Collimonas fungivorans: one gene and its partner. The protein of the gene in region 1 binds, or shares a complex with, the protein of each later gene. Links are inferred from orthologs where the notes say so. Each region holds a gene or a part of one and is shown in the gene's direction. Other genes may lie near its edges.

Region 1 (12,073 bases):
ACCAGGAACGCGACGTGCAGGAACTGCTGTTCAAGACTGCCGACTATGCCGCGCAAGTCAAGGTCACCGACGCCATGCTGCAGGAATATTACGTCAAGAACGCCAAGGAATTCGAAATCCCTGAACAGATCAAGGCCGACTATGTGCTGCTCGACAGCGCTGCGGTTGCCGCCCAGGTGACGGTCAGCGACGCCGACATCAAATCCTATTACGACCAGAATGTCGCCCGCTATACGGTGCCGGAAGAACGCCGCGCCAGCCACATCCTGATCGCTGTGAAAAAAGATGCGCCGGCTGCCGAGCAAGCTGCGGCCAAGGCCAAGGCGGAAGGCCTGCTGGCCCAAGTGCGCAAGACGCCGGCCGATTTTGCGAAAATCGCCAAGGCGAATTCGCAGGATACCGCTTCCGGTGAACTGGGCGGGGATCTCGGTTATTTCGGCGCAGGCAGCATGGTCAAGCCTTTCGAAGATGCGGCCAACAAGCTGAAACAGGGCGAGATCAGCGACCTGGTGCAATCCGATTTCGGTTATCACATCATCGAACTGACCGGCATCAAGCCAGCGGTGGTCAAGCCGCTGGACGAAGTCAAGGCGGATATCGGCGTCGAGATCAAGAAGCAGCTGGCAGCGCGCAAATTCACGGAACTGGCGGAAGCTTTCAGCAACACGGTGTATGAACAGGCCGACAGCCTGAAGCCGGTTGCCGACAAGATGCACCTGCAGATCCAGTCGGCCGCCAACCTCGGCCGCCAGCCGAATCCTGCCGCAGCCGCCGCGCCATACAACAACCAGAAATTCCTGGCCGCGCTGTATTCGGACGAATCGCTGAAGAACAAGCACAACACCGAAGCGGTCGAGATCGCGCCGAACACGTTTATCGCCGGCCATGTCACCGAATACAAGCCGGTGACCAAGCGTTCGTTTGAAGAGGTCAAGGCAATCATCACCGACAAGGTCACCCGTACGGAAGAAGCTGCGCTGGCCAAGAAAGCCGGCGAAGAAAAGTTGGCGGCATTGCGCGCGCAAGACAGCGCCAGCGGTTTCGGCGCAAGCCAGACCGTGTCGCGGGTCAAGAACCAGGGCATCAATCCTGCCGGGTTCGAGGCGGTGATGAAGGCCAATGTCAACAAGCTGCCTGCTTATGTCGGCGTGGTGTTGCCGCAGCAGGGCTACGGCCTGTACCGGATCGCCAAGGTCGGCCAGCCGGCGGCGCAGGACCAGGCGCGGCGCACTGCCGAACAGCAGCAGATCACCGGTGTCCTGGCACAGCAGGAAATGCTGGCTTATGTGGATGTGCTGAAAGAGAAAGCCAAGGTCAAGATCCTGAAGCCGGTGACGACTGCGCCGGTTGACGACGGCGGCAAGCAGAACTGATCCAGGCTAGTCGATTCAAAAAAAGCCCATCCAGCGCAAGCCGGGTGGGCTTTTTTTCTACTCCTCGCCGACTTCGCGATGATTCAGTTTCTGCAAGGGGCGGTGATTGTCGCGGAAGATCGCCTTGAATGCCGAGATTTGTTGCCGGGACATTTCAACCGGCTGTTCCAGCACGATCCAGTTGACCAGCTCGGAACAGGGCGGCGTGGTCAGGGAGCCGGAATAGACCAGGGCTTTTTTGTCGCTCGGAAGCAGCGCGGCGATGTCGACCTGCGCGTGCCGTCCGCTTGAAGTCTGCGTGGCAGGCAAGTCGGCAAAAACCGGTTGCAGTGCCGGATTTTCCTTGCCTTCCTTGATGAAAATGCCGACCACGGTGATTTTTCCGTTGCTGCCCTTGTTCACCAGATGCAGCTCCATCGGATAAGACTTGCCATCGAGGGTATGTTCGCTGGGAGTATGGAAATGAAACTGGTCGAGCTTGTATGCCTCGCCTTTGTAATTGACGGTATCGTTGGCGTCGTCAACGTTGGCTTGGATGGTATGGCCGTTGTTGAGCAGGGCCACGCTTCCCGGCTCGTAGTCGATAGTGAAGTCCTTGCTGGCGACGCGCTTGGCGCTGGTTTCGGACAGGGCGATCGGCGATTGCTGCCGGCCCGAGCGGCAAGCTGCATTTTCCGGCATGCCCTCGGCCCAATGGGTAGGGTCGGTTTTTCCCTGGTAAGACCAGTGCACGGTGGTTTCCGACGAAAATGCCGATGCTGCCGCGCTTGCCAGCAGGGCGCCGGTCAGTGCGGATTTAAGATGTCTTTTCATGGCTGCCTCTAAAGAGTAGTTGGCGCCGGCGTTCGGGCCGGATCGCGACAAGCGCATTCTAAGAAAAGACATCCCGTAAATATGTAGGAAAAATCCCGCGTGAAGCGGCGGCTTTTCCGGAAAAGCTATTTGGCCAACAGCGGTTTCAATCCCGGCCAGACATTGTTCAGCATGATCGGATGCGCCTGCGCCACTGGATGCATGCGGTCCGCCTGGAACATTTCCGGCTTGTCGGCGACGCCCTCCAGCAGGAAGGGAACCAGCGGCACCTTGGCCTGCTTGGCCAGCGTCGCATACAGGGCAAAGAATTTTTCGGTGTAATCGCGGCCATAGTTGGGCGGGATCCGCATGCCCACCAGCAGGACCTTTGCTTTCGCTTGCTGGGCGGCGCTGATCATTGCCCGCAGGTTGCTTTCGGTGGCGTTCAATTGCAGGCCGCGCAAGGCATCGTTGGCGCCCAGTTCGATGATGACGATATCCGGCCGCTGCTGCAGCAAGGCCGGCAGGCGCGTTTTGCCGCCGCTGCTGGTTTCGCCGCTGATGCTGGCGTTGACGACGTTGCCGCCAAGGTTTTCCGCCTTCAGGCGCTGCTGCAGCAAGGAAACCCAGCCGCTGCCGCGCGCCAGCCCGTATTCCGCGGAAAGGCTGTCGCCTAACACCAGTATCGATTTTGATGCAGAATAGGCATTGTTCGTCCATACTAGGCCGAGCAGGCCAAGCAGCAGGATGGCCTGCCGCAAGAGGCGGGCGATTTTACGGCGCCAGCCCTCGGTCACGTTCTGAAAACCATTCCCCAACCCGGAGTCGATAATCTGCATGCATCAGTCCTCTTCTGTTAATCCTGCAACGGCCCCGGCCATAGACGTCCAGCGCTTGACCAAGCGCGTTGCCGACGCCAGCGGCGAGCTGGTAATTCTTGATGATATCAATTTTAACGTCCAGGGCGGCACTACGCTGGCGATTGTCGGCGCTTCCGGTTCCGGCAAGTCGACCTTGCTCGGCTTGCTGGCCGGCCTCGACACGCCGTCTTCAGGCACCGTGCATATTGACGGCAGCGATATCTTTGCCCTGGATGAAGACGGCCGGGCCGGCTTGCGCAAGGAAAAGCTCGGTTTCGTATTCCAGTCTTTCCAATTGCTGAGCCATTTGAGCGCACTGGAAAACGTCATGCTGCCGCTCGAGCTGCGCGGCGACAAAGACGCGAAAGAGAAGGCGCAAGCCAAGCTGGAGCGGGTCGGCCTGGCGACGCGTTTGCAGCATTATCCGAAATACCTGTCCGGCGGCGAGCAGCAGCGGGTAGCCTTGGCGCGCGCTTTCGTGACCGAACCGCCGCTATTGTTCGCCGACGAGCCTACCGGCAGCCTCGATGCGGCTACCGGCGATGCGGTTATCCAGCTGATGTTCGACCTCAACCAGGAGCGCGGCTCGACCCTGGTGCTGGTGACACACGATACCTCGATCGCCATGCAGTGCCGCCAGACCATTACGATCGCCGCCGGCCGCCTGTTGCGCCCGGGCGATGCCACGGCTGCGGATGCACAGATATTTCAATAGTCGAGAAAAGAATCCGGAGGGTAGTGCATGTCGACATGGTTGTCAGTAACAAAAGCAGTGCTGCCGTATATCAGCGATATCATTTCCGTTGCGGCGCCGGTGTTCACCCGGCGCAAAGGCAATACGGAAGAGAGCCAGCTGCAGATCTTGCAGCAGCAGGTGAGCGAGCTGCAGGCGGCGTCGCTGCAGAATCTCGGCGACATCAAGGCGCTCGCCGAGCAGCTCAAGGCGGCGCTGCCTTTGCTCGAACAGGAGATGCGGCAGGCGGCCCAGCAAGCCGATGCAAGATTGCGGCGCGCCAGCCTGTTGTGCGGATTGGCGCTGGGTCTCGGCGCGCTGGCCCTGGTGATCGCTTTCGCGGCTTTGTTGAACAAATGAATAAGCCAGTGAAGCGGCAGCGCATAAGATAGGACGAAAGAATAATATGGATCGCTTGCAGTCAATGCGGGTATTTGCGAAGGTAGTGGAGCAGGGCAGTTTTGTCGCCGCGGCCCAGGTGCTGGACATGTCGAATGCGGTGGTCACGCGGCTGGTGGCCGACCTGGAAAACCATCTTGGGATCCGCCTGCTGCATCGTTCGACGCGCCGCATGGCGTTGACCGAGCCGGGCCAGGCCTACCTCGAGCGGGTGCGCCAGATTCTGGATGAAATCGATGAGGCGGAAGCCGCGGCTTCTGTACTGTCGACCAAACCTGCGGGCACCTTGCACATCTATTCGCAGATCGGTTTCGGCCAGACCCAGCTGGCGCGCCTGCTGCCGCTATATTCGAAACAGTATCCCGATGTGCGGCTGGACGTGACCCTGTCGGACCGCACTGTCGACCTGATTGAAGAAGGTTTCGACCTCGGCATTTTTTCAGTCAACCAGAAATTCGACGCCAGCATGGTGGCGCGCCAGCTGGGCATCGCGGAAGTTTTGCTGTGCGCCTCGCCGGCCTATATCGCCGAGCATGGCGTGCCGCGCACGCCCGAGGAGCTGGCCCAGCATTCCTGCCTGAATTTTTCGATGGAGCATTTGCGCCACCACTGGACTTTCCAGTCGGCCGAGGGCGCCTCGATCATTCCGATCACCAGCAAAGTGATGTCGAACAATACCGATTTGCTGCGCCAATGCTTGCTGGCGGGGATGGGCATCGCCATGCGCACCTCGTATACACTGGGCGACGACATGGTCGCGGGGCGTGTAGTGCGGGTGCTGCCCGACCACCAGATCAACAAGGTGGCGGTGCGCCTGGTCTATCCGAGCCGGCGCCTGCTGTCGGCCAAGGTGCGCAGTTTTGTCGATTTCATGATGGCGCAGTTTCCGCATCCGGATTGCGACCCGTGGCTGGCGTCTTAATGATTGCGGGACAGAGTTTAGGAGCCGCCGTAGCGCGGCGAATTACACTATCCGTGCGACTCTGTCCCCAACTGATCAGATAAAAACATTAAAAAGGCAACGGAGCCAATTAGGTGTCCGCCAGGCGCCGCAGTAAATTGGCTTCCAGCTGCCAATGGCGGCGCTCCGCGCTGCTCAAGGCTTCGGCCTGCAGTTCGGGCAGGCTCTTGTCCATTTGCGCCAGCAGGATTCTTTCAGCCAGGCGCAAGTCCATTTCAACCGGGCCCAGGAACGCCACCACGTCGCCGCGCTGTATCAGCAAGGTGGGGAAATTGTCGACGTCCAGGTCGCCGATCAGCTCTGCCTGGTCTTCGATGTCGATCCAGACGAATTGCAGCTGCGGATGACGTTGCGCCAGCGCCGTGAAATTCGCGAAATACTCCCGGCAGCTGCCGCACCAGGCGGCGCACAGGCAGGCAACTACCCAGCCGTCGTCGGACAGGGTGGCGGCAAGTTCCTGGTGGTTGTCGTTATCGAGAGTGAGGATCAGCATTCGCGATATTTTACAGTGAGTGCGCCGGATTCCGCTTGAATACCCGTGGTTTCGGAATTCCCCGGGGCGGTTGCGGTCGGATTGGCGCGTTCAATCGCGCAGAGCGCGGTAAAATACTGCCCATGCAGACCATTCTTGCCATTGAAACATCTACCGAAGTGGCCTCCGCCGCATTGCTGCGCGACGGCCGCGTGATTACCCGCGAATCGGCGGGCGTCCAGACCCATTCGCTTGCCATCCTGCCGATGGTGCAAGACTTGCTGGCCGAGGCCGGGATCAGCCTGGCCCAGTGCGACGCGCTGGCCTTCGGCGTCGGCCCCGGCTCCTTCACCGGCGTGCGTACCGCCTGCGGTATCGTGCAGGGGCTGGCGTTCGGCGCCGACCTGCCGGTGCTGCCGGTGGTGACGCTGGCCGCCATGGCCCAGGCCTGCCGCGACCTGAACGGCGCCGGCGAAGTGCTGGCGGTGCTGGACGCGCGCATGGGCGAGGTCTACTGGGCCCAATATCGCTTCGCCGGCAATGCCTGGCAGGTGATGGTCGAGCCGGTCTTGTCGGCGCCGTCGCAGGTGACGCCTTTGCCGGTGCAGAGCGGCGTGCTGCAAGCCTGCGGCAATGGCCTGGCGGCATATCCAGAAGCGTTTGCCGCGGCCCCGTGCGCCGCCGAAGGTTTGCCGGCGGTGATGCCGAATGCGCGCCAGGTCGCCCAACTGGGCAGCATAGCGCTGGCCCAGGGCGGCGGCTTGAGCGCGGTGGAAGCACAGCCTTTGTATTTGCGTAACAAGGTGGCGCTCACCACCGCCGAACGCGCCGCCAAGGTGAACCCATGAACGCCAACGCACAATCGAGGCCCGGCCTGCGGCCGTTTATGTTTGCCGCCATGCGCATTGAAGACCTGGACGAAGTGGTGGCGATCGAAAAGGCCGTGTACTCGCATCCCTGGACCCATGGCAATTTTGTCGATTCGATCCAGAGTGGTTATCAGTGCTGGGTATTGCGCGATGCCGAGCAGGTCCTGCTCGGCTATTTTTTCATGATGCAGGCGCTGGACGAAGCGCATCTGCTGAATATCAGCGTGCGCGACGACGTGCAGCGGCAAGGCATCGGCAAGCTGCTGCTCGATCAGGTATGCAGCCTGGCGCGCCGGCTGCAGATGCAATCGGTGTTGCTGGAAGTGCGGCCGTCGAATACGCGCGCGATTGCGATTTACCAGCGTTATGGTTTCGTCGAGATCGGCCGCCGCCGCGATTATTATCCGGCGGCAGGCGACAAGCGCGAAGAAGCCATCGTGATGAGGCTGCCTTTATGAGCGAGATCACCAGGCGCAGCGTTTTCCTCGACGAGATTGGCCTCGGCCCGCTGTGGCTGCGACGCGATGGCGGCTTGGCCAGCGCAGAACCGATCGAAGCCGACATGGCGCCGGCAGCGGAAATTCCCGCAGCGGCGCTGCACGGGCAACAGCTCGAACCGGCGGCGCATGCAGTGCAGGACGAGGTCGAGGTCGAGGTCGAGGTCGAGGTCGAGGTCGAGGTCGAGGTCGAGGTCGAGGTCGAGGTCGAGGTCGAGGTCGAGGTCGAGATCTCGGCCTGGGGCGGCGACGAGCCCATATCCACGCCGCTGGCAGCCATCCATGCAGTGCATTCCCCCGCCGCCATGGACTGGACGCAATTGCAGGCGGCCGTGGCCGGCTGCACGGCTTGCGGGCTTTGCCACGGCCGCAAGAATACCGTGTTCGGCGTCGGCGACAGCAAGGCAAAATGGCTGTTCATCGGCGAGGGCCCTGGACGCAACGAGGATATCCAGGGCGAACCGTTCGTCGGCCCGGCCGGCAAGCTGCTCGACAATATCCTGCTGGCGATGGGCTTGAAGCGCGGCGATAACGCCTACATCGCGAATATCGTCAAATGCCGGCCCACCGACGGCACCGGCCGCGACCGTCCGCCGGCGGCAGATGAAGTGGCGGCTTGTTTGCCGTATCTGCAGCGCCAGATCGAGCTGATACAGCCCACCATCCTGGTTGCGCTGGGCAAGACCGCAGCCCTGTCCCTGCTCGGGCTGGATCCGGCGGCGCCGGTATCGAAGCTGCGCGGCACCGTGCATCGCTACGCCGACCGCCCGCTGGTAGTGACCTATCATCCGGCTTACCTGCTGCGCCAGCTGGGCGATAAAGGCAAGGTCTGGAGCGACCTGTGCCTGGCCATGAGCACCTATGCCAACGCCGGCGAATGACCCTGCTGCTGAGCAGACCTGCCAGCAACAGTTTCACCAGCGCTGGAATCACCTGACCGATCCCCACCTCAGGGCCCTGGCCTGGCTGCTGGATGCGCCCGACCTGCTCGATCCCCTGGCCGCGCAGTGGCAGGGCAAGATTGCCAGCTACGCCGATGCCGACCTGGCGGCGTGGCTGGCTGAAGTGGCGCAGACGCCGGAAAAACTGCAAGCCTTGCACCGCTATATCGACAGCCTGCCGTCGACCCGCCTCGGCCTGTATGCGGAGAAACTGCTGGCGTTCTATTTCGAACAGCACCAGATGCTGGTGGCGCACAGTGTGCAGGTGCGGGCCAGCAAGAACGACACGATAGGCGAATTCGATTTCCTGCTGCGGCTTAACGGCGGCCTGGTCCACTGGGAATTCGCGAGCAAGTTTTATTTGCTGGAAACCAGCGGCGGCAGCTTGCAGGCGGATGATTTTATCGGCCGCGACATGGCGGATTCTCTGGGTTCGAAAATGCAAAAACTTTTGCAGCATCAGCTGGCCTTGTCGCGGCATCCGGCGTCCCAGGCGCACCTGAACGAAGCGGTGGTTTCGGCGCAGGTGCTGATGAAGGGCTGGCTGTTTTATCAGGATCAGCAACATCCGGCTTCCGTGCCCGGCGTTTCGGCAAACGCTTGCCGCGGCTACTGGTGCGCCGTGTCCGACTTGGCGCTGGATGAAACGGCAGCATGCTATCTCTTGCCTCGCCAGCGCTGGCTGGCGCCGGCCAAGGTGGCGCTTGCCGATGCGCTAAGCCCGGCGCAAATGCGCCTGGCGTTGTCGCAGCATTTTGCCGGCGATATTTCGCCGGTGCTGCTGGTCTCTCTGCGGCCAGAAAACGGCTACGGCCTGGAAACCGATAGAGGCTTTGTGGTGCCTGACGACTGGCCAGAGCGTGCCGCCGCCCGGCGTGGCCTGAGCCGCTAGGGGATTTGTCGTATTCAATGCACCAAGAGTAAATTTCTTTCGGCTAAGAATTTCTTCTCAATCAATATTATTCCCCGCATAATATGTTTGTAATAGCGTAATTTAAAAAACATAACAGCAATATCAAGGGAATAAATGCGTAAATTAGCCGTAATCACCTCAGCACTGATCGGTGCTTTTTTTTCGCCTGCCGTTCAGGCGGATGACATCATCTCTCGTTTCACTGTTCGGGACCAAGGGCAGTTTGCCCTGGATGGCAGCTTGTCAGGGAGCCGTAGCAACTCGTCCTATGGCAGTCCCTATGCCCCGGGATTCTCGGGGGAACAGCGTAATTATGAAAGCCACGCAGCCGTTGCCGGAAATGTCGGCCTGGGCTACGGTGTCGAATTGTTTACGATCCTGCCATATGTCCTGCGCGACCATGCCGAATCGCATTATTCGTATGGCGGCATGCAGGGTTCCGAAGGCTTTGACGGCGACAAGGGCTTCACCGATGCAACTTTCGGCGTGAAATATCGCGCTTTCAAAAGCGTCGACGGCAACAATGAAGTGCTGCTCCGGGCATCTGTCCTGCATCACAGCGGTTCATCCGGATTTATCAATGCGGAAGCAAGCTACCTGCACGCATTCACCCCGGCCATCAAGGCAGCTTTTTCACTCGATGTTGAAAAAGTGCAGGGCGGCCCTGACAGCGCCGGATTGGGCGCCTACCTGATGTGGCAGGCGTCGCAGCAAATCACGTTCGTTCCATTTGTCCGCGCCAGCCGTTTTGAGGAGTACCAGGGTTTTTCCAGCTATAACTCGATAGCCGGCGGGGCACAGCTGCGCTACACGCCGATCAAAGGCTGGAACATTACTCCGGGCCTGAGCGGAACCCATTTCGGCAAACGCAGCAACTATGTCGGTACCTGGAATTCGATCGCCGCTTCGTTGACTGTACAAAAAGAGTTTTAAGCAACCTGCCGGCATTGGATCGAATCCGGCCGGACAATAAAAAAGCGGGTTTCCCCGCTTTTCTATTGTTCGGTTTGCGTTATCCGGCTAATGCTTGGCTTCGCCAATCAAGGCCAGCGAATCATGCTCACGCTGGTTGGCCGCATGTGTGCGCATGATGAGAAACATGATGCAGGCGACAAACGAGCCGAACAGCAGGATAACGATATTCACGTCCAGGTTGATCTTGATCATCAGCGCATACAGCACCAGCATGGTCAGCACCGACAGGTTTTCATTGAAATTCTGCACCGCGATCGAGTGGCCGGCGCTCATCAGCACGTGACCGCGATGCTGCAGCAGCGCGTTCATCGGCACCACGAAATAACCTGACAGCGCGCCGATAATGATCAGCAAGGGGTAGGCCACCCACACCGAATGCACCACGGTCATGGCCATCACTACCAGGCCCATCACGATGCCCATGGGCATTACCGTCAGCGATTTTTTCAGCGGGATCATGCGCGCCGCGGCGCCGGCGCCGATGGCCACGCCGAATGCCACCACGCCTTGCAGGATGGCGGCCTTGTCGAGCGGCATGCCCAGCGACTTTTCCGCCCATTTTAATACGATGAACTGCAAGGTGGCGCCGGCGCCCCAGAACAGGGTGGTGACGGCCAGGGAAATCTGCCCCAGCTTGTCTTTCCACAGGATCGCGTTGCAGTTGGCGAAATCGACGATCAGCTTGCTTGGCCTGCGTTGCTGGTGCGGATAGCGGACGCCGGTGTCAGGGATCTTGAGGTTGAAGATGGTGGCAATGATGTATAAACAGCCGATTACCATCAGCGCCGCATGGGTGGGCGTGTTCAGGTGCCAGTCGAAAATGGGTATGTGCCACTGCAGCAAGATGGAGACGACATGGGGACTGACCAGGGCGCCGCCGAGGACTGTGCCGAGGATGATGGAAGCCATGGTCAGGCCTTCGATCCAGCCGTTGGCGGCGACCAGTTTTTCCGCCGGCAACAATTCGGTGAGGATGCCGTATTTGGCCGGCGAATAGGCCGCCGCGCCGAAGCCGACCACGCCATAGGCGATCAGCGGATGGACGTCGGCGAACATCATCAGGCAGCCGGCGATCTTGATCATGTTGGTGATGAACATGACCCGGCCCTTGGGCAGAGAATCGGCGAAAGCGCCGACAAAAGCTGCCAACAGCACGTAAGACAGGACAAAAAACAGTTTCAGCAGCGGCGTCATCCAGCCCGGCGAGGACATTTCCGCCAGTAAGGCGATTGCCGCTATGAGCAGGGCGTTGTCGGCCAGCGAAGAAAAAAACTGCGCTGCCATGATGGTGTAAAAACCGCGATTCATCCGCATCCCAGAATGTAACAATGTGTCCCCGGCCTGCTTTATACCATGAAAATATGACCGATTCGTGATTATGAGACATGCAAAAGAGAAAACGTTCAGCAGAATTTTAGTTGAGTTACGGGGATTGCAAATCCTTCCTTGCCGGTGCATCCGGTAAAATAGGCAGCTCTACGAATCTTCACGACGAATCTTCACAAACCCTGCACATTCATGCCCAGACCCCTAGTCGCCACCATAGACATTTCCGCACTGCATCACAACCTGCGTATTGCCAAATCGCATGCGCCCGCCGCGAAAATCTGGGCGGTGGTCAAGGCCAACGCCTATGGCCATGGCCTGGAGCGCGGCATACGCGGTTTTGCAGAGGCGGACGGGCTGGCGCTGATCGAGCCGGACAATGCGCTGCGCCTGCGCGAGCTGGGATGGCACAAGCCGATCCTGCTGCTGGAAGGCATTTTTGATGCAGCGGACCTGGAAACCGTGGTGCGTGCCAGGCTCGACTTCGCCGTGCATTGCAGCGAACAGATCGCCTGGCTGGAGCAGGCCGCGCTGAAGGGGCCACTGGATGTTCACCTGAAAATGAACAGCGGCATGAACCGGCTCGGTTTCAAGCCGGAAGCCTATCGCGCCGCCTACCAGCGCTTGCAGGCAATTCCCGCGGTGCGCAATATCACGCTCATGACCCATTTCGCCAATGCCGACGATCCCTTGAATCCGGGCTTGCCGCTGCAGCAGCAGGTGCAGCAGTTCGAACAAGGCGTCTCAGGACTGAACGGAGAACGCAGCATCGCCAACTCCGCCGCGGACCTGATGCATCCGGAGCTGAAATCGGACTGGGTGCGGCCCGGCATCATGCTGTATGGCGCAACTCCCGGCGGCGCCAGCGCCGAACAGTTCGGCCTGAAGCCGGCGATGACGCTCAGCAGCAAGATCATCGGCGTGCAGCGCATAGGAGCCGGCGACGCCATCGGTTACGGCAG
Region 2 (12,022 bases), 1.9 Mb from region 1 along the record:
GCAGGAGCATCGTGAGTTTTGGGAAAAACGGTTGTTCCGGTACAAAAATGGCGTCAACTATTTTTGTAGGGAAAGTGTTGGTTTTTGTGCGCAAATCTACCAGCGCCGAGTGTTCCGACGTCAATCCTCGTATTAAATCCTCTTGTTTGGACAGCAAATTAATGGCTACCACGCTTGGTTCAAATTTAGCCCCGGTCGACGTCATTGCCGCGCTCTTGAGGCTTGTTTCAAGACGCGTTTTTTCGGTTATTGCCTGGGTCATTTGAAGCGTATTTGCTTCAAGCCGGTTATCCAGATTTTTTATCATTGGCGCCAAAAGCAGCTCGTGCGCATGGATCAGGGCTTGTAGCGCTGCATTCAAGTTGGTTTTTGCCTCTGCTTGGGAAAATGCCGCGACGCTCACATCGACGAAATCGGTGGTTTTTCCCGGAGTCGCTTTGAGGGTTGCACGGAAAAGACGCGTGCGCCGATCACTGTCTTCATTCAAAAGGAGGCCGGCGGCCTTCAAAGCCTCGTCCTGCAGCTGGCGCTGCTTAAAGCGTTCAGCGGCTTGTGCCGTAGGCTCCGTCAAAGTCGTCGGGTTCATTGGCAACTGGCCAACCTGCAAGGTCGCGGATGCTTGCCATTTTGCCGGCAATGTTGCCCAAAGCGCAGTTGCCGCGAGCATGCCGACAATTATGCATACCGCCAGCATGACCCAATGGAGTCTTACGCTGTTCCATATAGCTGAAAAATTAATTAATTCAACCTCTTCAGCGTGGGTAGGACTATTAGTATTTGAAAAATTATTGGACATAAAAAGATTTATTTAATTTATACGTTATTTATTTGTTGCATATTACCGCGAGCCGGGCAATTGTTGTTCAATTTTCTTGCTAAATAGCAAATCCTGTCGCGGTTGCCGACGCCCAGGCCCACTGGAAATTGTAGCCGCCAAGCCAACCAGTGACGTCAACTGCCTCACCAATAAAATACAGGCCGGATGTTCGATTGGACATCATGCTCTGCTGTGATAGTTCCCTTGTATCGACGCCGCCAAGCGTAACTTCGGCTTTACGATAGCCTTCGGACCCGTTTGGCTGGATTGCCCAGCGGTTGACGGCGTTGCCGAGTTCTCGCAATACGCGATCTGGAGTGTCTGCCAGGCGGGCCGCCGGGTCGAGCTTGCTGGCTTCGATGATGCCGTGCGCCAGCCGCGCCGGCAGCCATTGGGCAAATATATTGCCCAGATTTTTCTTGATAGACGTTTTGCCGTCAAGCAGTGTCTGGGTGACATCAATTTCAGGCAAAAGATTCAACTGCAGCGGCGCGCCGCTCTTCCAGAAGCTGGAAATCTGGAGGATTGCCGGCCCCGACAGGCCGCGGTGGGTGAACAGCAGGTCTTCCTTGAATTCGCCGCGGGTCTTCTTGTCGCCGGTTTCGACTTCAACCGGCAAGGCAATCCCGGCCAGCGGCAGGAAGGGCTGCCAGTCGGCGGCATCGAAGGTCAGCGGCACCAGGCCTGGCTGCGGTTCGACCACGCGCAGGCCGAATTGGCGGGCGATGCGATAGGCAAAGTCGGTGGCGCCGATTTTCGGGATGGACAGGCCGCCGGTGGCGATGACGACATTGCTGGCCAATATTTCGCCGCTGCTGCTGTCGATCCGGAACAGGTCGCCGCTCTTGCCTATGCTGGCCACGCTGCAAGGCATGCGCCAACTGACGTTGCCGAGGTCGCATTCGGCTTTCAGCATGGCGATGATCTGCTCCGAGGAGTCGTCGCAAAAAAGCTGTCCCTTGTGTTTTTCGTGATAAGCGATACGGTGGCGTTTCACCAGGCCGAGGAAATCCTGCGGGGTGTAGCGCGACAGGGCGCTTTTGCAAAAATGCGGATTCTGCGACAGAAAATTCTGCGGCCCGGCGTTGATATTGGTGAAGTTGCAGCGGCCGCCGCCTGAAATGCGGATTTTTTCCGCCAGCTTGACGGCATGATCGATCAGGACAACCCTTTTTCCACGTTGACCAGCTACCGCGGCACACATCATGCCCGCAGCGCCGGCGCCGATGACGGCGACATCAAATTGTTTTTGCATCGATCTTCAGTAAATGGAAATTGAAAACTATTGGAAGTATGGTGGCGGCTCCTGCCCCATCCACAATTCCGAAGACAGCCGCATCATGTCATTGAGCGAACCGCGCTCGGTAAATGTCTGCCGCAGCCAGGCGGCGTCGCTGAGGCGATCTTCCGCCAGATGCCGCAAGCGCTTGATGGTCAGTTGCTCGGCTTCGTTCTGAGTATACCGCTGCAAATCCTGCAAATGGTCCAGCAGATGCTGGTAGATCGGCAGTTTTGACGAGGTGGCGGGGGTGTTGCCGTGCAACGCCATGGAGCCGTTCAGGCCGTAACGGCTGGCTTCGAAGCGGTTGTACTGGTACAGCAGGTAAAAGTCGTTGGTGATGACAAACGGCCTTTCGGTCAGGATCCAGCGCGCCAGCAGTTGTGCGTAGCACCCCAGGTGGGCCGCGTGTTCTATCGTCAGGGGGGTGTCGCAGACGCGGATTTCCACGGTGCCGTATTCCGGCTTGGGCCGGATGTCCCAGTAAAAGTCCTTCATGCTGGCGACGATTCCCATGCGTAGCAGCTCATCGTAATACGATTCGAAATCGGACCAGCGGGTCAGCGTGGGTGCAGTTCCTGACAATGGAAACGCACGCACCACATTGCTGCGCGAGGATTCGAACCTGGTGTCCGCGCCTTGATAAAACGGCGAGGCGGCCGACAGTGCGATGAAGTGCGGCACGAAACGCGAGAATGCGTGGGTCAGGTAGAGCGCGTCGTCGCCGTTCGGCACGCCGATATGGATATGCTGGCCGAAGACGGTGAATGTCTTGGCCAGGTAGCCGTACTTTTCATGCAGGTGATAGAAGCGCTCGCTAGGCGTAATCCGTTGTTCGTTCCAGTGCTGGAAAGGATGGGCGCCGCCGCCGGAGACGTCGATGTTCAGGTATTGCGCCCCGCGGTTCAGCGCGGCGCGCAGGCCTTTCAGCTCCTCGATCAGATGATCGACCCGGGTGTGCACGTCGGAATTCAACTCGATCATGCCCTGCGTCATTTCCAGCTTGATCTGTTTTTGCAGGTCGCGCGGTTCGATCCAGGTCAGCAGGTCAACCGCATCGCTGGCCAGGTTGTAGTTGCGGCGGTTCACCAGCTGCAGTTCCAGTTCTATCCCCATTGTAAACGGCGTGGAACTGGTAAACGGCAGGATCTCCGGCGTCGCGGCCCCCGCGCCGGCTTGTGCACTGTTGTCTTGGGTGTTTTCGCTCATGGCATTATCCTTGTTCGCGTCCGCTTTCGCCTGATTTGATCAGGGCAAACTGGGTTGCGATCGGCCCCAGCAATTCCAGGACGATCAGGCAGCCGGCCAGCAACGGCAGGACTTCAGCGGTGGTGTTGGGGTAGAGATAGGCGGTGGTTTGCATCAGTCCTAGTCCGGCCTCCGTCATGGGCAAGGTTCCCAGGGTGATCAGCGCCGCCTGTTTCCATTTCATCTTGGCAAAGTGCGCAAACGAAAAGACGCCGCAGGCCATGGCCAGAAAACGCGCCGCGATGAGTACCGCGACCGAGGCGCCCACCATCGACAGGTCGGACAAGCGGATCGAAGCGCCTATCGTGACAAACAGCATCACGATGAACAGCTCGTTGGCGACGCCGAACTCCAGTTCCATCAGGTCATACTGGTGGTCAAGGTTCTTCGACATGATCGCGAAGATCAGCATGGTGAGCAGTATCGGCAGCTGCAGTGCATGTGCGGCGCCGATCGCCAGGGTGATTACAGCGATCACCAGCACGAACTGGCGGCTCGGCTGGCGGCCGAGCAGGCGCGCCAGCGGGATCATCAGGCGATAGGTCAGGTACGCCAGCACCAGCGAACCGCACAGCGAATACAAGGTATGCGCCAGCAGCGTGCTGAAGGGCGTCGCGCTTTCATGGGCGACGACGGGCAGCAGGGCATACGCCGCCAGCAGGGCGACAAAATTGTTCAGCGCCGTCATGGCTGCCAGGCGGCGCGTCACCTGGCCTTCGGCCTGGAGTTCGCGCACCACCACCATGACCACCGCCGGCGCGGTGGCGATGGCCAGCACGCCGCCCAGCAATGCCGGCACGCGCGCAGTGCCAAACCAGATCAAGGCGCCGCTGACGAAGGTGAAACACAATACGGCGCTGAGGACAACTGTCGCCAGCAGCCATTTTTCGCGGCGCAGCCAGCCGATGTCGACATAGCGGCCCAGCTGATATACCACCAGCGCCATCGCCATGTCGGCAAAGATATTCGCCAGCTTGAGGACGTCGCCTGACAACAGGTCGAGTCCGCCCACGCCAAGCAGGAAACCGACTATCAGATAGCCGGTGATGCGTGGAAACCAGGGGTTTTTCGTTACTATATGGCCGCCCACTAGCCCGAACAGCAGCAAGCTGCCGAACAGTAACAGCGCATTCCATTGGATGGGCTGTGCTAGCGCAAAGGGCGGAAGAGTCCAATCCATGGATCCTCCAGAAAGTTAGTCTTGCAGCAAAAAAGCAAGCTGGACAAGATGCCGTACCGGCAGATGAATGTGTAATGCTGAAATACGTGACTTGCTGCGCACTCTCCTTGATTATATTTGTGTTGCGCTATCGGATCTGCTTAAGGTCTTGCCTAAGAAAAGGCTTCAATTCCCTATGGCAATGTTTTGGCGATTGCCACATAGTACATGCATCCGGCTTTTATCTTGAATCAGTCAGGTTTGTTCACTGCGGCAAAAATTAGTTCCATTAGGAAATTACTGTTGCCTATCGATAGCGGCAGAATTGTATTGCACGCGCAGGGCCCGGCAAACTGTCAGGCATTGTTCGACTTGTTCGGCAATCGGCTTCGGAACCAGCTGGTTTTGCGCCAACGCCTGTCGTATCCAGCTGGCGGTGGTGGCGGCATCGCGCTGCTCGGGCAGGGTGGACATATTGTCGGCGATACTTTGTTTCTCCACCAGCGTGGTTTGCCTGCCGCCATGCAGCCAGTCGATTTTTTGCGCCTTCCTGGCGTTAGCCACCGTTTCGCCTTCCGTGCCGCGCATTAAAAACACATCGCCGCGTTCAGCTGCGGCGGTGGTCGTGAAATACGCCGTCAGCATGGTCAGGTACTCTGGATGCGTGTATGAGCTCAGGCGCAAGGCCGGTTCCACAAACGGCTGCATGATCTTGACCAGGGTGTGGGTGGAGTTGCGTACCCCGAGAATCCTCCGCATGGCGAGCAGCCTTGCCATTTTCGGGGCAAGGGCATCGATCGGCATGAAGGCCGGCATACGCTGTGCGAAACATTGCTGCGCCTGTTCGATGCTGCTGCAGGCCGGCTGGCCGAGCGCCTGGAGAATTTCGGCGCTGGTGACGCGGCCTGGGTCTGTCAATACCCCGTGCAGCAATACCGGCACGCCCTCGCGCGCCAGCAGCATGGCCAGCAACGGCGTCAGGTTGGCCATGTGGCGCGCGCCGTTATAGCTGGGGATGACAACCGGTGCGTATGCCCAGGAACCGTTGCCGGCTTTGTCGGGCAACGGTATTTGCGTAAACGACGCTTCCGCCGCCTGCAGGAAACCGTCGATTTCTTCTACCGATTCGCCCTTGATGCGCATCGCCAGCAAGATTCCTCCCATTTCCAGGTCAGAAACGCGGCCGTCCAGCATGGCGGCATATAAATCATGGGCATCGTTGCGTGACAGGCTGCGCGCGCCATCCTTCCCGCGCCCGATCTCCTTGATGAAGCGGGCGGCTGGGAATGGTTCGGCTGGCGGAAGAATATTCATGTCTAGATGTCGATCTGAGTTTGCAAGCAAGGAGTGAGAGGGCATATCCGCAGCGATTTTACTTTACCAGCCTTAGTCCATGGCCATCGGGTAAAATCATCGCCAATCGGCCAGCTTGTCCACCGGATTGGCTGGCGCCTGTCCTTGTTTTTCCTTATCTGGGTTTATATGGCATTTGATCCTAGCCAGCTTGAAACGTTACGGCCGCAGCTGATACGGTTTGCTGCGCTGCAGTTGCGCAATGACGCCCTGGCCGAAGATGCTGTCTCGGAAACCATACTTGCGGTGCTTGAGCATCCTGACCGTTTTCAGGAGCAGTCTTCGTTCAAGACCTATGTCATCGGCATCCTCAAGCACAAATTGCTGGACCAGTTGCGGCGCGGCAAGCGCGAAGTGCAGCTGAATATCGACGAAGACGCAGACCGCAGCGACGCCGACATGATCGATGCCTTGTTCACATCGACAGGACATGCGGTGGAAGCCGCACCCAGCTGGGGCAATCCGGACCAGGCGCTGGAGCGCAAGGAGTTTTTCGATATCCTGCAATTATGCATCGACAAGCTGCCCGCCAAAACCGGACGCATTTTCATGATGCGGGAATGGCTGGAACTGGATACAGACGCAATTTGCAAGGAACTGGAAATTACCGCTGCGAATGCCTGGGTGCTGCTGTACCGGGCGCGCGCCAGGTTGCGCGAATGTTTACAGCTAAACTGGTTCGGCACGCAGGCTTGAGTTAGCGACGTTCATACGCAATGTAAGATAATTCCAGTTCTATTGTAAGTATTGCATCCGTGATGCGACTAACCATGAATACCGAAATATTCGCCCAGCCAGTTACTTTATTTTATGCCATGTTTTATGCCATATAAGCGCCTGATCCCACATTGTCGCGATACCCAGCAGCTCCTGTCCCAGGCGCAGGACAGCAATCTGTCGCCGCTGACCCGGGTACGGGTGCGCGTGCACCTGTGGACCTGCACGGCTTGCACCAGGTTTTCGCAGCAGCTGGCTTTCATGCGGCAGGCAATGCAGCAGCTAGGCAAGGATTAATCGCCGACTGCAAAGGGGGCGGCCGCGCTTTCCTTTACAATGCGCCATTGCTTACCTATTGCCCTACCCATGATTGTTCTCGGCGTTGAATCTTCCTGTGACGAAACCGGCCTTGCGCTCTACGATACCGAGCGCGGTTTGCTGGCGCACGCCCTTTATTCGCAAGTGGCGATGCATGAACAATACGGCGGCGTGGTGCCGGAGCTGGCTTCGCGCGACCATATCCGGCGCGCCATTCCTTTACTGCAACAGGTATTGTCTGAAAGCGGCATTGCGCGGCATGACATCGATGCCATCGCATACACCCAGGGACCGGGACTGGCGGGGGCGCTGCTGGTAGGCGCCTCGGTTGCCTGCGGCCTCGGCTTGGCGCTGGATAAGCCGATGCTGGGTGTGCATCACCTGGAAGGGCATTTGTTATCGCCGCTCCTGGCCAGCGACCCCCCCAGCTTCCCGTTTGTCGCCTTGCTGGTGTCCGGCGGCCATACCCAGCTGATGCGGGTCGATGGCGTCGGGCAATACAGCTTGCTGGGCGAAACGCTGGACGATGCCGCCGGAGAAGCATTCGACAAATCGGCCAAGCTGCTTGGCCTCGGTTACCCCGGCGGGCCGGCGATTTCACGCCTGGCCGAATTCGGCGACCCTTCGGTGTACCAGTTGCCGCGGCCCATGCTGCATTCGAAAAACCTGGATTTCAGCTTCTCCGGCCTGAAAACGGCGGTGCTGACCCTTGTCAAAAACCATACGGCCAATATCTGCGAACAGGACAAGGCCAATATCGCCCGTGCTTTCGTGGATGCGCTGGTTGAGGTGCTGCTGGCAAAATGCTTGGCCGCGCTGAAACAGACTGGCCTCAAGCGCCTGGTGATCGCAGGCGGAGTAGGCGCCAACCAGCAGTTGCGCAGCGCCCTCAATGCGGCGGCGGAGAAGCGACGCTTCCGGGTGTATTACCCGGAACTGGAATTTTGCACCGATAATGGCGCCATGATTGCCTTTGCCGGCGCGATGCGCTTGCAAATCAGTCCGCAGGCAGCGCAGCGCACCTACGGCTTCAATGTACGGCCGCGCTGGCCGTTGAATGAATTAGGTATCTGAGCAAATTCCCGGCTAGGCGTATAATGCGCGACTGTGGTACAAAACATGTCGGCAACGATGTCAAAGTGGTAACCCGGCTTGCGGTGCTTGTTATGGCACTTCCACAATCATTTGGTTCGCATGGTGGCGCTGTGGCTTGCCTTGGCAAGCACTGGTCGTCAGCAATGGGCCGACACGAAATTCACGATTCAATTGAGAGCAAATAGTGCCTTTGTTTGAGTGCATCCTGCACCAAAGGCCGCCAACTACCATGTCCGATATTCAACCTGAGATTCAGTCCGAGATTCAGTCTGAGATGCAAGCTGATCCAGCAGTGCCAACCACGCCCACCGTCCGTTTCGCAGATTTCGGGCTGTCCCCGGATATCCTGCGCGCGTTGAGCGACCAGGGTTATGTCCATCCCACACCGATCCAGGCAGAAGCAATCCCGGTGGTGTTGCAAGGACGCGACGTGATGGGAGCGGCGCAAACAGGAACCGGCAAGACTGCCGGTTTTTCCTTGCCTATCATCCAGCTGCTGCTGGCGCATGCCAATACCAGCGCCTCGCCGGCGCGGCACCCGGTGCGCGCGCTGATCCTGACGCCGACGCGTGAACTGGCTGACCAGGTCGCGGAAAACGTTAAAGCCTATTGCCGCCATACTCCTCTGCGTTCGACCGTGGTGTTCGGCGGCGTCGATATCGCGCCGCAAACCGCAGCCTTGCGCTCCGGCATCGAGATCGTGATTGCAACGCCAGGCCGCCTGCTGGACCACGTGCAGCAAAAGACGCTGAACCTGTCGCAGACCCAGATACTGGTGATGGACGAAGCCGACCGCATGCTGGACATGGGTTTCCTGCCAGACTTGCAGCGCATCATCAACCTATTGCCGAAAGAGCGGCAGAACCTGATGTTCTCCGCCACGTTTTCGGGGGAAATCAAGAAGCTGGCGGCGACTTTCCTGAAGAACCCGGTAACGATCGAAGTGGCGCGCAGCAACGCCACCGCCGACAACGTGACGCAGACCATGTATCACGTCAATGAGCAAACCAAGGCCGAGGCGGTGTCGCACATCATCCGCGAACGCAAGCTGAAGCAGGTCATCGTTTTTTCCAATACCAAGATCGGCGCATCGAAGCTGGCCCGCCACCTGGAAAACGAAGGCGTCAATGCTTCGGCGATCCATGGCGACAAGACCCAGAATGAACGCATGGCGGCGCTGGAAGCATTCAAGCGGGGCGAAATCGAAGTGCTGGTGGCGACCGATGTCGCCGCGCGCGGCCTGGATATCGCCGAACTGCCGTGTGTGATCAATTTTGATTTGCCGTACAACGCAGAAGATTATGTGCACCGGATCGGCCGTACCGGCCGCGCCGGCGCTTCCGGCGATGCGATTTCCCTGTACGCCGACAAGGACGAACGCTTGCTGGTCGACATCGAAAAGATGATCAAGTACAAGTTTGTGCGCGCCGAACTGACCGGGTTTGTCGCCAAGCCGGCGAGCGCCGAACGTGAGCGTTCTTCCGGACGCGGCGCCGATGCCCGCAACGGCCGTGGCGAAGGCCGTGGCCCCTCGTCCGACCGCAGCACGCAGCACACACGCAGCGCCTACACATCGACCCCGACTTCGCGCAAGGAAAAGGTCGACCCGTGGTTCCTCAAGCCTTACGAACCGACGCTCGCAGCCGAAGTGGATACATCTGGCGTAGCGCCGGCAGGCGGCGGCTCTATCAAGCCGTCGAAGGTGAAGCTGGCGGCCTTGCTGGGCGGACTGCCAAAGAACTGATCAGCCGCGGCGGCTGGTCTCGAGATTGGCCCAGGCGGTAGTAGCCAGCGGCCAGAACGCCGCTACGCTGTCGACTTGTCCGATATCCAGACCCAGGAACCACGCCGCCTTGCTGAGCGCGTGCAGCGGCTGCTTGATGTCGATAGCTTGCGCGCCGTTCTGTTTGGATAGTTTTTCGCCGTCCGCATTGGTGATGACCGGAACATGCAGATATTGCGGCGTCGCCAGTTTCAATTGGCGCTGCAGGTAAATCTGGCGTGCGGTCGAGTCCAGCAGGTCTGCGCCTCTCACTACATGCGTCACGCCCTGGTCCGCATCGTCGACAACCACTGCCAACTGGTAAGCCCAGAAACCATCCGCCCGTTTCAATACAAAATCCCCCACTTCTATCGCCAGGTGCTGCTGTACGCGGCCCAGCCAGCGGTCGTCAAAAATAATCAGTTCATCGATATGCCCAGGATCCGGTACGCGCAGGCGGTAAGCGCGGGCCGGCTTGCCGACCGGCAGGCCGGTGCGGCAAGTGCCGGGATAAACCGCGGCGCCGTCGGCAGCCACGCAGATGCGGGAATCGACGATTTCGCGGCGGGTGCAGCCGCAAGGATAGGCCAGCCGCCCGAGGCGATCGAAGGCCGCTTCATAGAGGGCGGCACGGCGGCTTTGAAACACCACCTCGCCATCCCAGTGCATGCCGAGCAGATCGAGGTCCGCCAGGATGGATTCGGCCGCACCGGCTGCGGTGCGCGCTTCGTCCACGTCTTCCATGCGCAGTAGCCAGCGTCCACGGTTGGCCTTGGCGTCCAGGTAACTGGCCATCGCCGCCACCAGGGATCCGGCATGCAGAGGACCGGTGGGCGAGGGGGCGAAGCGGCCGATGTAGCTTGCTTGATTAGACATTGCTGATCGATTCATGATGATGCGGCGCCGGCGAGCCAAGCAGGATGTGCTGGACCGCGGGTTCGCTGAGTTGCGTGATGAACCATTTGAGAGATTTTCCCACGACTGGCGTGCGCCAGGCGATTTGCGTCTTGTCGATAGGTTTGGCCTCGATGGTTTGCTTTTCGATCAATGCGCCCGATGCAAAATAAGGGGCTGCCATCCAGCGCGGCAAATGGCCGCAGCCGAGGCCGCTGAGCTGGGCCTGCAGCTTGGCAGAGATGGAGGGCACGGTCAGGATGTCCTGTCCGCTCAACAAGCCCGAAGTAATGCCTGGCAAGCTGCGGCCGGTGTCGCCGACGGCCACCGCCCGGTATTGCTGTATCAGGCTGGCGGTGAGCGGTTCCGGCGCAGTCGCCAGCGGGTGGCCGGGGGCGACTGCGAAAACCCATTCGATCATGCCCAGCTGGCGAGTCTGGAAGCCGCCGCTCATGCGGATGCTATCAGGGCCGCTGTGCGGCGCGCCAATCGCCAGGTCGGCGCGATCCGACAACAAGGCTTCCCACACGCCCGACAATGTCTCATGCGAAATGCGCAGCCGGGTGCCGGCATTTTCGCGATCGAAAGCCTCGATCAGCGGCAGCAGGCTGTCAAACGGGATGATGCTGTCAAGGACGATGCGCAGTTCCACTTCCCAGCCGGTCGCCGCACGCTTGACGCGCCGTTCCAGTTCCTGCGCCGCCAGCAGCAGGTGCCGGCCCTCGGTCAACAGCTCCTGGCCGGCGCTGGTCAGCTTGGCGCGATGGCCGCGGCGGTCGAACAGCAACACATCCAAATCCTCTTCCAGCTTGCGCACGCTGTAGGTAAGCGCCGACGGCACCCGATCCAGTTCGACAGCCGCCGCTGCAAAGCTGCCTTTGCGAGCGATCGCATCGAGAACTTGCAAAGCTTCCAGTGTCAGGTTCATTGCTGCTTGGCGAGTGGTTATGTTGTTAAAATTTCATTCAGATAATTTGAATGATATATCGGAATTTGACATCTGTCTTCTGTCGTTCCCCAAGGCTATAGTGCCAAGTAATCCAGCGGATTCATATAGCGCATTTCTATAGTGAAATAAGCTTTCGAATATATCAGGATCGCATTCCGACTTGATGCGCCCAGTTACGATGGCTTGACTCCGGATTCCGTTTTTCGTTCGTCGCTTATTGTGATCCGCGACAAGGCAGCTGGTATGACTATTGCTGTCATATTATTATCTTATTATTGTTTTATTGCTGCTTTATTGTTATCCACGCTGCCTGGTTCATTGTGTTGTTTGTTGTTTATTTTCAATCGGATTCTTACGCCAAAAGGGCATTGCCATGACTAAAGTTGCTATTGTTTATCATTCCGGCTACGGCCATACCAAAAAACAGGCAG

The links.
Region 2: the proteins of tsaB (region 1) and tsaD are in contact, whole or in part, in a solved structure (PDB 4WQ4), measured with the Escherichia coli proteins. The link is inferred for Collimonas fungivorans from one-to-one orthologs.

What each region holds. Positions count from the first base shown.
Region 1 is NZ_CP013232.1:3,361,634-3,373,706, reverse strand. What follows is about bases 4,670-7,585. They hold tsaB (tRNA (adenosine(37)-N6)-threonylcarbamoyltransferase complex dimerization subunit type 1 TsaB), read left to right. Parts: upstream 4,670-5,733; coding sequence 5,734-6,438; downstream 6,439-7,585. Other genes in these bases: CFter6_RS14330 (uracil-DNA glycosylase), read left to right, coding at 6,914-7,585; rimI (ribosomal protein S18-alanine N-acetyltransferase), read left to right, coding at 6,435-6,917; CFter6_RS14345 (thioredoxin family protein), read right to left, coding at 5,189-5,611; CFter6_RS14350 (LysR family transcriptional regulator), read left to right, coding at 4,670-5,079. Outside these bases: CFter6_RS14375 (SurA N-terminal domain-containing protein), read left to right, coding at 1-1,373; CFter6_RS14370 (carbonic anhydrase), read right to left, coding at 1,431-2,186; CFter6_RS14365 (arylesterase), read right to left, coding at 2,312-3,004; CFter6_RS14360 (ABC transporter ATP-binding protein), read left to right, coding at 3,003-3,740; CFter6_RS14355 (hypothetical protein), read left to right, coding at 3,768-4,118; more of CFter6_RS14350, read left to right, coding at 4,165-4,669; more of CFter6_RS14330, read left to right, coding at 7,586-7,837; CFter6_RS14325 (DUF1853 family protein), read left to right, coding at 7,818-8,789; CFter6_RS14320 (hypothetical protein), read left to right, coding at 9,051-9,743; lysophospholipid transporter LplT, read right to left, coding at 9,831-11,093; alr (alanine racemase), read left to right, coding at 11,304-12,073. UniProt on the Escherichia coli protein: Required for the formation of a threonylcarbamoyl group on adenosine at position 37 (t(6)A37) in tRNAs that read codons beginning with adenine.
Region 2 is NZ_CP013232.1:1,437,216-1,449,237, forward strand. What follows is about bases 6,088-8,952. They hold tsaD (tRNA (adenosine(37)-N6)-threonylcarbamoyltransferase complex transferase subunit TsaD), read left to right. Parts: upstream 6,088-6,939; coding sequence 6,940-7,965; downstream 7,966-8,952. Other genes in these bases: CFter6_RS06230 (sigma-70 family RNA polymerase sigma factor), read left to right, coding at 6,088-6,552; CFter6_RS06235 (zf-HC2 domain-containing protein), read left to right, coding at 6,679-6,870; CFter6_RS06245 (DEAD/DEAH box helicase), read left to right, coding at 8,261-8,952. Also shown: CFter6_RS06205 (Wzz/FepE/Etk N-terminal domain-containing protein), read right to left, coding at 1-796; CFter6_RS06210 (BaiN/RdsA family NAD(P)/FAD-dependent oxidoreductase), read right to left, coding at 876-2,072; CFter6_RS06215 (YbdK family carboxylate-amine ligase), read right to left, coding at 2,100-3,305; CFter6_RS06220 (cation:proton antiporter), read right to left, coding at 3,310-4,524; DNA-binding protein YbiB, read right to left, coding at 4,801-5,817; more of CFter6_RS06230, read left to right, coding at 5,986-6,087; more of CFter6_RS06245, read left to right, coding at 8,953-9,730; tRNA glutamyl-Q(34) synthetase GluQRS, read right to left, coding at 9,731-10,624; CFter6_RS06255 (LysR family transcriptional regulator), read right to left, coding at 10,617-11,570; CFter6_RS06260 (flavodoxin family protein), read left to right, coding at 11,965-12,022.